Regions from separate parts of the Sphingobium sp. PAMC28499 genome, predicted to be linked through region 3. Evidence: riboswitches for the same ligand, from Rfam matches in the RefSeq annotation. Region 3 holds a riboswitch; each other region holds the start of a gene.
What was found. Region 3 has a riboswitch for cobalamin ahead of E5554_RS22480 (TonB-dependent receptor). Riboswitches for the same ligand answer to the same signal wherever they lie in the genome.
Positions count from the first base shown of each region.

Region 1: it holds a riboswitch for cobalamin, as region 3 does, so the genes downstream of both, cobW (cobalamin biosynthesis protein CobW) here and E5554_RS22480 (TonB-dependent receptor) in region 3, are expected to answer to the same signal.
Region 2: it holds a riboswitch for cobalamin, as region 3 does, so the genes downstream of both, E5554_RS05615 (TonB-dependent receptor) here and E5554_RS22480 (TonB-dependent receptor) in region 3, are expected to answer to the same signal.
Region 4: it holds a riboswitch for cobalamin, as region 3 does, so the genes downstream of both, E5554_RS10695 (cobalamin biosynthesis protein CobG) here and E5554_RS22480 (TonB-dependent receptor) in region 3, are expected to answer to the same signal.

Region 1 covers NZ_CP039248.1:963,904-967,163, forward strand. The annotation lists gene maiA (maleylacetoacetate isomerase) at 1-464, shown strand, start outside; gene E5554_RS04620 (Rieske (2Fe-2S) protein) at 461-838, shown strand; cobalamin riboswitch at 869-1,111, shown strand; gene cobW (cobalamin biosynthesis protein CobW) at 1,288-2,340, shown strand; gene cobN (cobaltochelatase subunit CobN) at 2,340-3,260, shown strand, end outside.
Region 2 covers NZ_CP039248.1:1,168,868-1,172,127, forward strand. The annotation lists gene E5554_RS05600 (S9 family peptidase) at 1-658, shown strand, start outside; gene E5554_RS05605 (acyl-CoA thioesterase) at 658-1,056, shown strand; gene E5554_RS05610 (ABC transporter substrate-binding protein) at 1,069-1,929, opposite strand; cobalamin riboswitch at 1,996-2,189, shown strand; gene E5554_RS05615 (TonB-dependent receptor) at 2,325-3,260, shown strand, end outside.
Region 3 covers NZ_CP039248.1:4,801,193-4,804,452, reverse strand. The annotation lists gene E5554_RS22490 (copper resistance system multicopper oxidase) at 1-962, shown strand, start outside; gene E5554_RS22485 (copper resistance protein B) at 959-1,831, shown strand; cobalamin riboswitch at 1,894-2,139, shown strand; gene E5554_RS22480 (TonB-dependent receptor) at 2,329-3,260, shown strand, end outside.
Region 4 covers NZ_CP039248.1:2,196,594-2,199,853, reverse strand. The annotation lists gene E5554_RS10700 (precorrin-8X methylmutase) at 1-162, opposite strand, end outside; gene E5554_RS10695 (cobalamin biosynthesis protein CobG) at 162-1,214, opposite strand; cobalamin riboswitch at 1,494-1,706, opposite strand; tRNA gene E5554_RS10690 (tRNA-Gln) at 1,884-1,958, opposite strand; gene E5554_RS10685 (MarR family transcriptional regulator) at 2,121-2,630, shown strand; gene E5554_RS10680 (hypothetical protein) at 2,800-3,123, shown strand.

The sequences.
Region 1 (3,260 bases), 1.0 Mb from region 3:
GCGACAGCGTGCTGACGCAGAGCGGCGCGATATTGGAATGGATCGAGGCCCGCTGGCCCCAGCCGCCCTTGCTGCCCGCCGATCCGGACGAGGCGGCGATCGTCCGAGCCATGGCCGGCATCATCGCCTGCGATATTCATCCGCTCGGCAATCTGCGCGTGTTGCAGGCGCTGCGGCAGGATTTCGGCGCCGATGAGGATCAGGTCCGCGCCTGGATCGCCCGCTGGACCGGCGAGGGGCTGGCCGCGCTCGAAACATTGGTCGCGCGCCATGGTGGCACCCATGCCTTCGGCGACGCGCCCAGCTTCGCCGACTGCCATATCGTGCCCCAACTCTACAATGCCCGGCGCTTCGGCGTCGACCTGACGCCCTTTCCGCGGCTGTGCGCCGTGGACGCGGCGGCATGCGCGCTCCCCGCCTTTGCCGCCGCGCACCCCGATCGCCAGCCCGACGCCGATGCATGAGTGACACTGACAAGCACCTGTTCGCGACGCCGGCCGGCGTGCGCCTCTGCCCGATCGACGAGATTGCCGACGGCAAGGCGCGCAATTTCGTGCTGCAGATGCGCGCCGGCCGCTTTCATGGATTTGCCGTGCGGGATGGCGATCAGGTCGCCGGCTTTGTCGACCAATGCCCCCATGCCGGCCTGCCGCTGGCGCAGCAGTTGGACGATTATCTGACCCCCGATGGTAGCCATATCAGATGCAGCTGGCACGGCGCCATTTTCCGCCGCGACGATGGTGTCTGTGTCGGCGGCCCCTGTGTCGGTCAGCGCATCGCGCTCTGGCCGCTCGCCATCGCCGATGGCTGGATTGTCACCGCTGCCCAAAGCGACTAGGAACCGGCCCAGGGACGGCGCTTCGCATCGTCCCGACATGATCGCGCCGGTGCCCCCACGGGGGCTTAAAATGGGAAGGCGGTGCGGATGCCATGGCATCCAAGTCCGCAGCTGTCCCTGCAACTGTGAGCGGCGAGCGTGATGAACAAAGCTGTCCCCGATGCGGGATCAGCAGCCACTGGGCCGGACGCTAAATCCTGCGAGGCCTGGGAAGGCCGTTCCTCCCGCTATGACCCGCAAGCCAGGAGACCTGCCAGCGTTTAGGTCGCTCTTGCTTTGGTCCAGGGGATGGCCGGGGCACGGTGTTCCGTCTGAGCGACAGGTTGGCGGCTGGAGCCGCGCGGTCACGCATCTGCGGGCGAACAAGCGCCCGTCCGCGATGCCGGCCGGCCGTGCGTGCGCGCCCGGTTCGCTCCCGCCCCGGTTGCTCCGGCGCGCGAGTATTTGTCATGGCCAACACTGCATCTGCCAAGATTCCGACCACCGTCATCACCGGCTTTCTGGGCGCGGGCAAGACCACGCTGATCCGCCATCTGCTGGAAAATGCGAAGGGGCGCCGCCTCGCCCTCATCATCAATGAATTTGGCGATGTCGGCGTCGACGGCGAACTGGTGAAGGGCTGCAACGACGCCGCCTGTCCTGAAGAGGATATTGTCGAACTGGCCAATGGTTGCATCTGCTGCACCGTGGCCGACGATTTCCTGCCGACCATGACCGCCCTGCTCGACCGGCCGAGCCCGCCCGACCATATCATCATCGAAACCTCGGGGCTGGCCCTGCCCAAGCCGCTGGTCAAGGCGTTCCAGTGGCCCGACATCCGCACCCGCGCCACGGTGGACGGCGTCGTCGCGCTGATCGACGCCGATGCGGTCGCCGCCGGTCGCTTCGCCACCGACGAGGCGGCGCTCGCCGCGGCGCGCGCCGCCGACCCCAATCTGGACCATGACAGCCCGCTGGAGGAATTGTTCGAGGATCAGCTCGCCTGCGCCGACATGGTGGTGCTGAACAAGAGCGACCTGGTCGATGCCGACACGCTGGCCGCTGTCGAGGCGCAGGTCGATGCCGAGACGCGGCCCGGCGTGAAGATCGTCCGCGCCGCCCATGGTGCGGTCGATATCGGCGCGCTGCTGGGCATCGTCGCAGCGGCCGAGGATGATCTCGACGCCCGCCCCTCGCACCATGAGGCGGAGGGCGAGGATCATGACCATGATGATTTCGACAGCTTCGTCGTCAGCGGCGATGCGGTGGCCGATCCCGACACGTTGGTGCAGGCGCTATCCGCGCTGATCGCCGCCCATGACGTGCTGCGCGTCAAGGGCATGGTCGCGGTTGCCGGCAAGCCGATGCGTCTGGTGGTGCAGGCGGTCGGCCCGCGCATCCAGCATTTCTTCGACCGCCCCTGGCAGGCGGGGGAGGCGCGCCGGACCCAGCTGGTGGTGATCGGCCAGAAGGGGCTGGACCGCGCCGCGATCGAGGCCGACATCCAGGCCGTGCTCGGCTGATGCATCTCCTGTCCGCCACGCCGGGAACGATCAGCGACGGCGAGGAGGCGATCGACCTCGATCAGCCGCCCGGCGACATCGTCATCCTGACCGTGGCGGACAGCGATCTGGCCTGTTTCGCCGCCGCTGCCGCGCGCCTGCCCGATGACGCGCCGAGCGTGCGGCTGGCCAATCTGCTGCAGCTCAAACATCCCTATTCGGTCGATCTCTATGTCGAGAAGGTGATCGCCAAGGCGCGCTTCGTCTGCGTCATCCTGCTCGGCGGCAAGAGCTACTGGCCTTATGGCGTGGACGAGATTGCGCAGTTCGCGCGCGAGCGGGGCATCGCCTTCGCCGCGATCGCCGACGGGCGGGAGGGCGACCCGGCGCTGGATCTGGCCTCCACCGTGCCCGCGGCGATGCGCGAACAGTTGCGTGACTATCTGCGTCAGGGCGGCACCGCCAATGCGCTCTCCTTCCTGCGCTGCGCCGCTCGGCTGACCGGCGCGGATGTCGGCGAACCCGACCATCCGCTGCCGATTGCCGACGCGGGCCTCTATCTGCCTGGCCATGACCGGCCGGGCGTGGCCGAATTGCGCGCAACCTGGGTCGAGGGGCGGCCGGTGGCGCTGCTGATCTTCTATCGCGCGCTGGTGGTGGCCGGCACGCTGAGCGCGGTCGAGGCGATGGTCGCGGCGCTTGGCGCGCGCGGCTTCAATGTCGCCGCCGTGCATGTCCGCGCGCTACGCGAGCCGTTCGTGCGCGACTGGCTCGGCGGGCTGCTGGCCGACATCGCGCCCGACATCATCGTCAATGCGACCAGCTTTGCCGCCTCGTCGTCGTCCGAACCGCGCGTGCCGGGCATCTTGGAACAGGCCGACTGCCCGATCCTGCAGACCGCCTTTGCCGGGGTCGAGGAAGGCAGCTGGCGCGGGTCCGCC
Region 2 (3,260 bases), 1.2 Mb from region 3:
CTCGACCAGCCGCCTGTCGCTGCTGGATCGCGGCTTTGCCTTTGCCATCGCCCATATTCGCGGCGGCGACGATATGGGCCAGCAATGGTATCTGGACGGCAAGCTCGACAAGCGCACCAACACCTTCACCGATTTCGTCGATGTCGCGAAGGGGCTGATCGATCTTGGCTATTCGGCCAAGGGCAGGATCAGCATTTCGGGCGGATCGGCCGGCGGCGAGCTGATGGGCGCGGTCATCAACAGCGATCCCGACCTGTGGGGCGCGGTGGTGGCGCATGTGCCGTTTGTCGACGTGCTCAACACCATGCTGGACGAGACGCTGCCACTGACGCCGGGCGAATGGCCCGAATGGGGCAATCCGATCGAGGATGAAGCCGCGTTCCGGACCATCCAGTCCTATGATCCCTACACTCATGTCCGCGCGCAGGATTATCCGCCGCTGATGGTGACCGCCGGTCTCAACGACCCGCGCGTCACCTATTGGGAGCCGGCCAAATGGGTGGCGAAGCTGCGCGCGACCAAGACGGACAGCAATATCCTGCTGCTCAAGACCAATATGGGCGCGGGGCATGGCGGCAAGTCGGGCCGGTTCGAGAGCCTGCACGAGACCGCCGAGGAATTTGCGTTCATCCTGTGGCAGCTGGGAGTGGAAGGCTGATGGCGTCGAGCTTCACCAAGCAATTCATCGCGCGGCCCGAGCATATCGATGTGCTGGGCCATGTGAACAATGCGGTGTGGGTGCAGTGGATGGAGCAATTGTCGGTCGAACATTGGATGACCGATGCCGACCCCGTCCATGTCGACGCCTATATCTGGGTCGTGACCCGGCATGAGGTTGATTATCGCGGTAACGTGACCGAGGGCGATGTCGTGTCGGGCCGCACCTGGATTCCGGAAGGACCGCGCGGCGCGCGGTTCGACCGGCTGATCGAGTTCACCGGACCGGACGGCAAGGTGAAGGTGTCGGCCAAATCCACCTGGGCGATGATCGACAAGGAAAGCGGCCGGCTGATGCGGGTGCCGGCCGAAGTCGCCGCCAACTTCATCGAGGGCTGAGCCGGCCCAGCTTCAGCGGGCGCTGACGGCCTGGGATAGGGCGCGGGCCGCCTGCACATAGGCCGGTCCGCCGCACACGGTCCAGGCCTGGGGCAGGCTGATGCGCGCTATGTCGCGCAGCACGGGATGGTGCAGCATTTCGGTACCCTGGTCGGTGATGCGGTCGGTGGCGCTCTCGACGATCAGATAGTCAGGCCGGGCGGCGACCATCTCCTCCAGGCTGACCTGCGCGATCGCCGGCTTGCCAAGGTCGGCGGCCAGGTTGCGCAGCCCTGCCCGCGTCATCAGGTCGTCGACCAGCGTGCCGGTGCCGGTCATATAACCGCGCCGCTGATAATAGGCTGCGACCTTCGGCTTCGGTGCGCGGGGCAGGGCGGCGAGTTCCCGGTCCATCCGCGTTATCATCGCTTCGCCCCGGTCGGCATGGCCGATCGCCTGCGCCACCGTGCGGATCGACGCGACGATATCGGCATAGCTGTCCGCGCTTTTCAGGTCGACGGCGGGATAATGCTGGGCCTTGAGGATCGCGATCGCCGGATTGCGCCGCGCTGGCATGCCGATCACCAGATCGGGATTGGTCGCCAAAATCTGTTCGGCCGATCCGTCGAGGATGGGCAGGCCCTTCGTTATGGCAGCCACCGCCGACATCTGCCGATCGCCGGCATTATGGGTCAGGCCGGCAATCTGGTCGCGATCGGCCAGCGCGACCAGCAACTGGTCGGCGCACAGGTTGAGCGACACGATCCGTTGCGGACGTTTGCTGGCACTGGCAGGCTGGCGAGCGGTGGCCGCCCATAAGGTGGCGCCACCGACCAGGGCGATCATCAGGGCGATCATCCCCTTGCCGGGGCCGATGGGCGCAAATATCCGCATGGCCACCTCCCTTAGCCGGCGCGCTCCGCCAGGCAAGGAAGATTGACGCTCCAGTCGGGCTCGCCTATCGCCCGGACTGCGACAGGTTCCCCGGCAATGGGGATGAAAAGGGAATGGGGTTCAAGACCCCGGCTGCCCCTGCAACTGTGAGCGGCGAGCCTTTGTGCCACATGCCATTGGGACCGCAAGGTTCTGAGAAGGCGGTATGAATCAGCGATGACCCGCGAGCCAGGAGACCTGCCGGTCGCGGTCGTCCTTCGCGCGGACAGGGTGTGCCGAGCGGACGGGGGTGAACCCGCGTGGCGACAGGTGGACCGCAAATTGCGGGGACCATGTCGCGCCCGGCCGGGCACCGATATCGTCCCTGGGATGCGGTCCCTCGTCCGGGGGCTTATGTGTTCAAATATCTGACTTTCTGTTCTTTCCTTCTCTCCACCACCGCTTTCGCCGAAGAGGCGCAGCAGGCGCCACCGCCCGATGCCGCCGCCGATGCCGGGGCATCCTCTATCTTCGTCACGGCGACCCGCCTCGCCACGCCGGTGGATCAGGTGCCGGCCTCCGTCACCGTGCTCGACAAGGCAGCGATCGACCGGGCGCAGGATCTGGGCGTCACCGAATTGCTGCTGCGCACGCCGGGCGTCAGCATCTCGCGCAATGGCGGCTATGGCACGGCGACGTCGCTGCGCATCCGCGGCGCGGAATCCGACCAGACCGTGGTGATGATCGACGGCGTGAAGCTCAACGATCCATCCTCGGCCGGCGGCGGCTATAATTTCGCCAATCTGCTGGTCGGCGATGCCTCGCGGATCGAAGTGCTGCGCGGTCCCCAGTCGACCCTGTGGGGCAGCCAGGCGATCGGCGGCGTCGTCAATGTCGTCACCGCCATGCCCGAAAAGGCGCTGGAGGGGAGCTTCGATATCGAGGCGGGGTCGCGTGACACGGTCAGTGCCCGCGCGGCGCTGGGCGGCAAGACTGGCCCGGTCAGCTGGCGGATCGGCGGCCAGAGTTTCACCACCGAGGGTATTTCGGCGATCAGCCCGGCCTTTGGTGGCAAGGAAAAGGACGGCTATACCAACCGCAGCGTCACCGGCCGGGTCGAGGTTGCGCTGGCGGACGGGATCAGCGCGGACCTGCGCGGCTATTATTCCGATGGCCGGGTCGATTTCGACGCGACCAGCGCGGACAGCCCGGCCTATGGCACCAATCGTGAATTTGTCGGCTATGCCGGCCTTAACGTCGCACTGCTCGACGGCCGCTTCCGCAACCGCTTCGGCTATGGTTATACCGACACCGATCGCGACAATTACGACCCGCGCAACCCGCGCAAGCAG
Region 3 (3,260 bases):
CGCCGGGCGAGCGGGTGCGGCTGCGCATCATCAACGCATCGGCGATGACCAATTTCAATGTTCGCCTGCCCGGCCTGCCGATGAGCGTCGTTCAGTGCGACGGGCAGGATGTGCAGCCGGTCGAGACCGACGAGTTCCAGATCGGCATTGCCGAAACTTATGATGTGATCGTCCAGCCCGGCGAAGCGAAGCCCTATGCCCTGATTGCCGAGGCGATCGACCGGTCGGGCCTGGTTCGCGCCACCTTGGCGCCGCAGCTCGGCATGGTCGCGCCCGTGCCGGCCCGGCGCGCCCGGCCGCTGCTGGGCATGAAGGATATGGGCATGGACATGGGCGGCATGGATATGGGCCATGGCGGCGTGATCGACCTCAGCCAGCCGGCCAATGACGCCATGAGCGGGCATAGCATGAAGATGCGCGACAAGTCGGTCGCGCCGGGCGTGAAAATGGGGCCGGGCGTCGCCACCCTGTCGCCGATGCCGGCCGATCGCACCGCTGACAGGCCGACGGGGCTGGAGGATGTCGACCATCGCGTGCTGACCTATGCCGATCTGCGGTCGCTGACACCGAACACGGACCTGCGCACGCCGACCCGGTCGCTCGACATCCACCTGACCGCGAACATGGAACGCTATATGTGGTCGTTCGATGGGGTGAAGCTGTCGGAAGGGGCCGAGCCGATCGCCTTCCGCCATAGGGAACGGGTGCGCGTGACGCTCATCAACGACACGATGATGCCGCACCCCATCCATCTGCATGGTCATTTCTTCGAACTGGTGACCGGCGAGGCGACGCATAATCCGCGCAAGCATACGGTGAATGTGCTGCCGGGCGGCAAGGTCAGCTTCGACCTCACCGCCGATGCGCTGGGCGACTGGGCGTTCCACTGCCATATGCTGATGCACATGCATGCCGGGATGATGCGGGTGGTGACGGTCCGCCATGGGGAGGACGCGGCATGAGGCTGCTCGCGCTCCTGCTGCTCGCCGCCGCCGTGCCGGTGCAGGCCCAGACTGTCGATCACAGCCAAATGGATCATGGGGCAATGGGGCATGCCCAGAATCCAATGGCGCCGGCTGCCGACGCCGCCATCCCGCAAGGCACGCCGCCGCCGGTGCCGACCGATCATGCCGCCGACGCGCTCTATGACCCCGCCGCCATGGCCCGCGCCCGCGCGGCGATGATCGCGGAAGGGGGCGGCATGACCTATTCGCAATGGATGCTCGATCGGCTGGAATATCTCGCCGGCAAGGGCGCTGATGGCTATGCCTGGGAAGGCGAGGGCTGGATCGGCGGCGACATCAACCGCTTCGCGGTCAAGAGCGAGGGTGAAGGGAGGTTCGGCGGATCGCTCGAACGGGCCGAGGTTCAGGCGCTCTACAGCCGGGCGATCGACCCCTGGTTCAACCTGCAGGCGGGCGTGCGGCAGGATTTCGGCGAAGGGCCGGACCGCAGCTATGCGGTGATCGGCATCGACGGCCTGGCGCCTTACTGGTTCGAGGTCGGGGCCGAAGCCTTCCTGTCGACCAGGGGCGACGCCCATTTGCGGTTGGAGGCGAGCTATGACCAGCGCATCACCCAGCGGCTGATCCTGCAGCCCGCCGCCGAGTTCAACCTGGCGGCCCAGGACGTGCCCGAATTGGGAATCGGCGCCGGCCCGTCCGATATCGAGCTGGGGCTGCGGCTGCGCTACGAGATCGCCCGCGAATTCGCGCCCTATGTCGGCATCAATTGGGAGCGCAAGCTGGGCGACACGGCCGACCATGCCCGTGCCGCCGGCGATAAGCCATCCGCCACCAGCCTGGTGATCGGCCTGCGCGCCTGGTTTTGAGACCGGCTTGCAGCCCGCCTGATATTCGATTATCGATCCCGCCGATCCCGCGCCGTAGGGCCTGGGATCATGATCGCGCCGGTGTCCCGAAAGGGGCTTAATAGGGAACACGGTACGGATGGTTCGCCATCCCAAGCCGAGGCTGTCCCTGCAACTGTAAGCGGTGAGCGCGATGCATATGTGCGGACGGCAGAATGACCGATCCGCCAGCCACTGGGCCGGACGCTAAATCCTGCGAGGCCTGGGAAGGCCGTGCATCAAGCGATGACCCGTGAGCCAGGAGACCTGCCGGCGTCTGGTCGCTCTTGCCTTGGTCCAGGGGATGGCCGCGGCACGGTAACTTCCGTCTGAGCGACGAACGAGCGGCTGGGGCCGCTGCGACGACGCGCGTCGGTTGCCCTTGGGCGCCCGGCCGGCGCGTGTGTCGGACGTTCGCGCGCGTGCCGCTCGTGAAGGTTGCCCCCGCCCGTCGAACGCGGCGCCGGATGGGGGAATATATGAAGTCTATCACTGTTTCGCGGGCCGCCCTGGCCCTTTCGCTTGCTATCGCGTCGCCGGCTTTCGCCGATGAAGGGGAGGGCGACAGCATCGTCGTCACCGGCACCAGCCTGGAAGAGACGCTGCCGCAGCAGCTGTCGCGCTATGGCCATGCGATCGAGATCGTCACCGACACGCAGATCCGCGATGCCGCCGCGATCGACACCGCCCGCGCGCTCGAAGCGGTGCCGGGCCTGTTCATCCGCTCGCAGTCCGGACCGTTCAGCTATGTCGACATCGCGTTGCAGGGATCGCGCACCAAGGATGTGCTGTGGACGATGGACGGCATCCGCCTCAACAATCGCCTCTATGGCGGCACCTCGCCCAACGACACCATGGCCGCCAGCATGATCGAGCGGATCGAGGTGCTGAAAGGCGGCGAAAGCCTGTTCTACGGCACCCAGGCGGCGGCCGGCGTCATCAATGTCGTTACCCGCGATTTCAGCGACGATCTGGGCGGCCAGATCAATGCCAGCCTCGACAGCTTCGCCGGCACCAGCCTGGATGGCTATGTGCGCGGCGCGATCGGCCAGCATCGCTTCGTGGTCTGGGCCAATCGCAGCCAGTCGGACGGCTACCGCCCCTATGACGTGATGCAGCCCAGCGCCACCGATCGCGCCCGCGGCTATGATCTCTGGTCGGCGGGCATCAAATATCAATATGATATCGCGCCGGACCTGCGCCTCAACGCGCTCTACCAGCATACCAAGGCCGATCTCGACAATATCAGCGCGACCCGGACCAAACAGAGCCGCAACGACCGGAATGAGGAAGTGGCCAGCCTGCGCCTCGACTATACCGGCGAGGATGGCGTGCAATTCTTCCTCAAGGGCTATTTCCACGACTGGAAGACTGCCTATGTCCAGATCCGCAACCCCGTGCCCGCCGGGCC
Region 4 (3,260 bases), 2.3 Mb from region 3:
GCGGATATGGCCCGCAAGGTCCACCATGCCCGCGGCATGGATCATGCGCACTGCGACCGGTTCCTCCTCGGCAGCAAAGCGCCCGAGGTCGGCTTCGGCGCGGATGGTGGCGAAGGACTGGCGATAGATCGCCGCGCCGTCCCTCTCATAATCATGGGGCATCAACAGGCTCCGAAATGGGCAAGAAGGTCGGTGGCGGTGAGGTCAGGACGGACGGGCGCCGATCCTGCGCAGGCATGGAAGGCCAGGTCGTAGCGCCCGTCCCGCCCCGTCAGCACGATGTCGGCCGGAATCGAACTGGCGCAGCCCTTGGCGCAGCCGGAGACATGAAGGCGGCCCGCCACATGGGGTGCCAGTTGGCGGGCGAGGTCGCGGGTCGCCACGCTCGCCTGCGGGCAGGCAGGCGCGCCGGGGCAGGCCTCCACATGGATCAGCGGGTCGGCCGCGTCGGCGCACAGGCCTGGCAGTTGTCCTTCGGCCAGCAGCATGCGCCATGGGGTTAGCCGCATGGCCGGCGCGTCGAGAAGATGCCGCGCGTCGATCCGGCCGAAGGGAAGACCATAGGCCATGCCGCCATCCCATGCGCCGGGGACCAGTCGCGGGCGCGGCGACGCGGCCTCTGCCCTGCCCGTTGCCCAATCCGGCAGGGGCGCATCATGCCGGGCCATGCGCCCCGCGCGCGCGCCATCGCTCTCCACGAACCATCGGGCGAGTGCGAGCAGCGCATCCACTTCGCCGCCGCTATCCACCGGCACGCCTTGTGCCCGCCCCTCCGCACGTAAGATCAGGCCGCCATCGCGCGCCCGTTCGATGCGAAAATCCCCCGCTTCGCCGGGCAGGAGCGGCGCGGCGCCGGCATCGATCACGAAGCCCATCTTGCCCGGCAAGTCCGGCAATTCGTCCAGGCGATCAAGCAACTGGCTGGCGATGCGATGGCTGTCGTCGCCCGCCCGCCAGTCTGGCGCGACCATCATCATGCGCGCGCCCTCGCGCCGAGCATCGTGGTCGACCAGGCCAAGGTCGAGCAGCCGGTCGAGCAAGGGGCGCCAACTATCGTCGCGCACGCCGCGGATCTGGAGGTTAGCGCGCCGGGTCATGTCGATCAGGCCGTTGCCATGGGCGATCGCCGCTTCGCCCAGCGCCGCCAGGTCGTCGGCCGAAAGACGGCCGAGGCGCGGCTTCACGCGCACGATCAGCCCGTCGCCCGCCGCCATCGGGCGCCAGGCGTCGGGACACCAGCCCCGAACGGCCGGCCCGTGGGCTACCGCATGGTTCGCGGTCGCCCTATCCCTGCCCGCGCCGGTCTGGCTCACAGGCACATCCTCCGCGCGCCGGGACGCAACCAGGCGGGGCTTGCCGGCATCGCCGGTCGGCGCGAGGCGGCAGGCAGGCGCGACAGGCGCCCGACACCACGCGGCCGTGCAGCCCCAGCCACACGCTTCGCCGCCCAGACGGAAGAGAGACCGTGCCATGACCAATCCCTGGGTCAGGACAAGAGCGACCGAAACGCCGGCAGGTCTCCTGGCTCGCGGGTCGTTGCGGGATGCACGCCTTCCCGGACGCTCTGTCCAGTGGCTGCCCTCATGGGCTCGTGCATCGCGCTATCCGCTTACAGTTGCAGGGACAGCCACGGAATAAGGGGCCAGGCCCCCGCACCGCATTCCCGATTAAGTTCCTTGCGGAACACCGGCGTCAGTTATGCAATGCGCCAGTATGAACCGGCGCATCGATGATGCCCTAATCGAAACATCGGGCTTCGCCAAGACATGGAATGGGTATCGGCAGTCCCGCTGCCGGCTCGACGCCCAAGGCATACCGACGGAAGATGCCGAAACGGAAACCGGAAGCAAGGAAAGCGACGCGGCGTCGGATACCGAAAATTATGGCTGGGGCGGCAGGATTCGAACCTGCGCATGGCGGCATCAAAAGCCGCTGCCTTACCGCTTGGCGACGCCCCAGCAATGCGCCGATCCAAGTCAGCGCGGGACCGCCATATAGCGGCTGATGCACGAAAGAAAAGCCCTCCTGACGATGGACTTCGCCTTTCCCTTTCCTTCCCGCCCAACCCATCTTAGGGATCAACGCCACGCCCCCTCCCCTCCAGCCGGAAACCCGCACCGATGTCCGTCCAAACCCCCTCGCCCAGCCAGATCGCACCGGCCTCGCCGCTGTTCCTGCGCGAGGACGAAATCCGGCGCGGCATCGAGATGCTCTATTTCGGCTATTCCGCGCTCACCCGCTCGATCGACGAGGGGCTGGCGGCGCAGGGCCTGGGCCGCGCCCATCACCGCGCCCTTTATTTCATCTCGCGCCAGCCTGACCTGACGGTGAAGGATCTGTTGCGCCTGCTGGCGATCACCAAGCAATCGCTCGGCCGGGTGCTCAATGACCTGATCGAGCGCGGCTATATCGAGACCCGGCCCGGCAGCAGCGACCGGCGGCAGAAACTGCTGCGCCTCAGCGCCGCCGGCCGCGCACTGGAGGCCGAGCTTTTCCGCGCGCTGCGCGAGAAGATGGCGGCCGCCTATGCCCAGGCCGGACAGGGTTCCGTCACCGGTTTCTGGCGGGTGATGGAGGGTCTGATCCCCGATGCCGACCGGTCGATGGTGTTCGGCCTCAGCGGCGGCTGATCGCGAAACCACGCAACCTTATGGCCGCTGCCGCGCTTTTAGGAGCGTCGTGCGGAAAAGTGGGAACCGGTTTTCCGCTTGAAACGATGCGACAACAAGAGATTAGGCAGCGCCGCGTCAGATATGATGCGGCGCTGCCCAAGCCTTGCCAACGCAATGAGGAGACATCATGCGCGCACCCCTTCTGGCCATCACGGCCCTGTCCGCCCTGGGACTGAGCCTGTCCGCCTGTTCGGAAAAGGCATCGGACAATCTGGAAAATGCCGGCTCCGCGATCGGCAATGACGTCAGCAACGCCGTCGACGATGCCGGCGCCAAGATCGACAACGGCCTCGACCGCGCGGGCGCCGCGATCGACAATGGCGCGGACCGGATCGGCGCCGCGACCGACCGGGCGGCCGACGACGCCAAGCGCGAGGGCAAGGAAGCCAAGCAGGATGTCGGCGCCTCGCTGGAGCAGGCCGGCAAGGACCTGCGCAACGACAGCCATTGAGACGTGCCGGGCCTCCCCATGGGGAGGCCCGGCCTCGGGCCGCGAGGCTATATCCGGGCGGCCTGGACGCGACTGGAAGTGGCTATTTCCCTCTTCGTCATCCCGGCCCCTTCGACAGGCTCAGGACAGGCTTGATC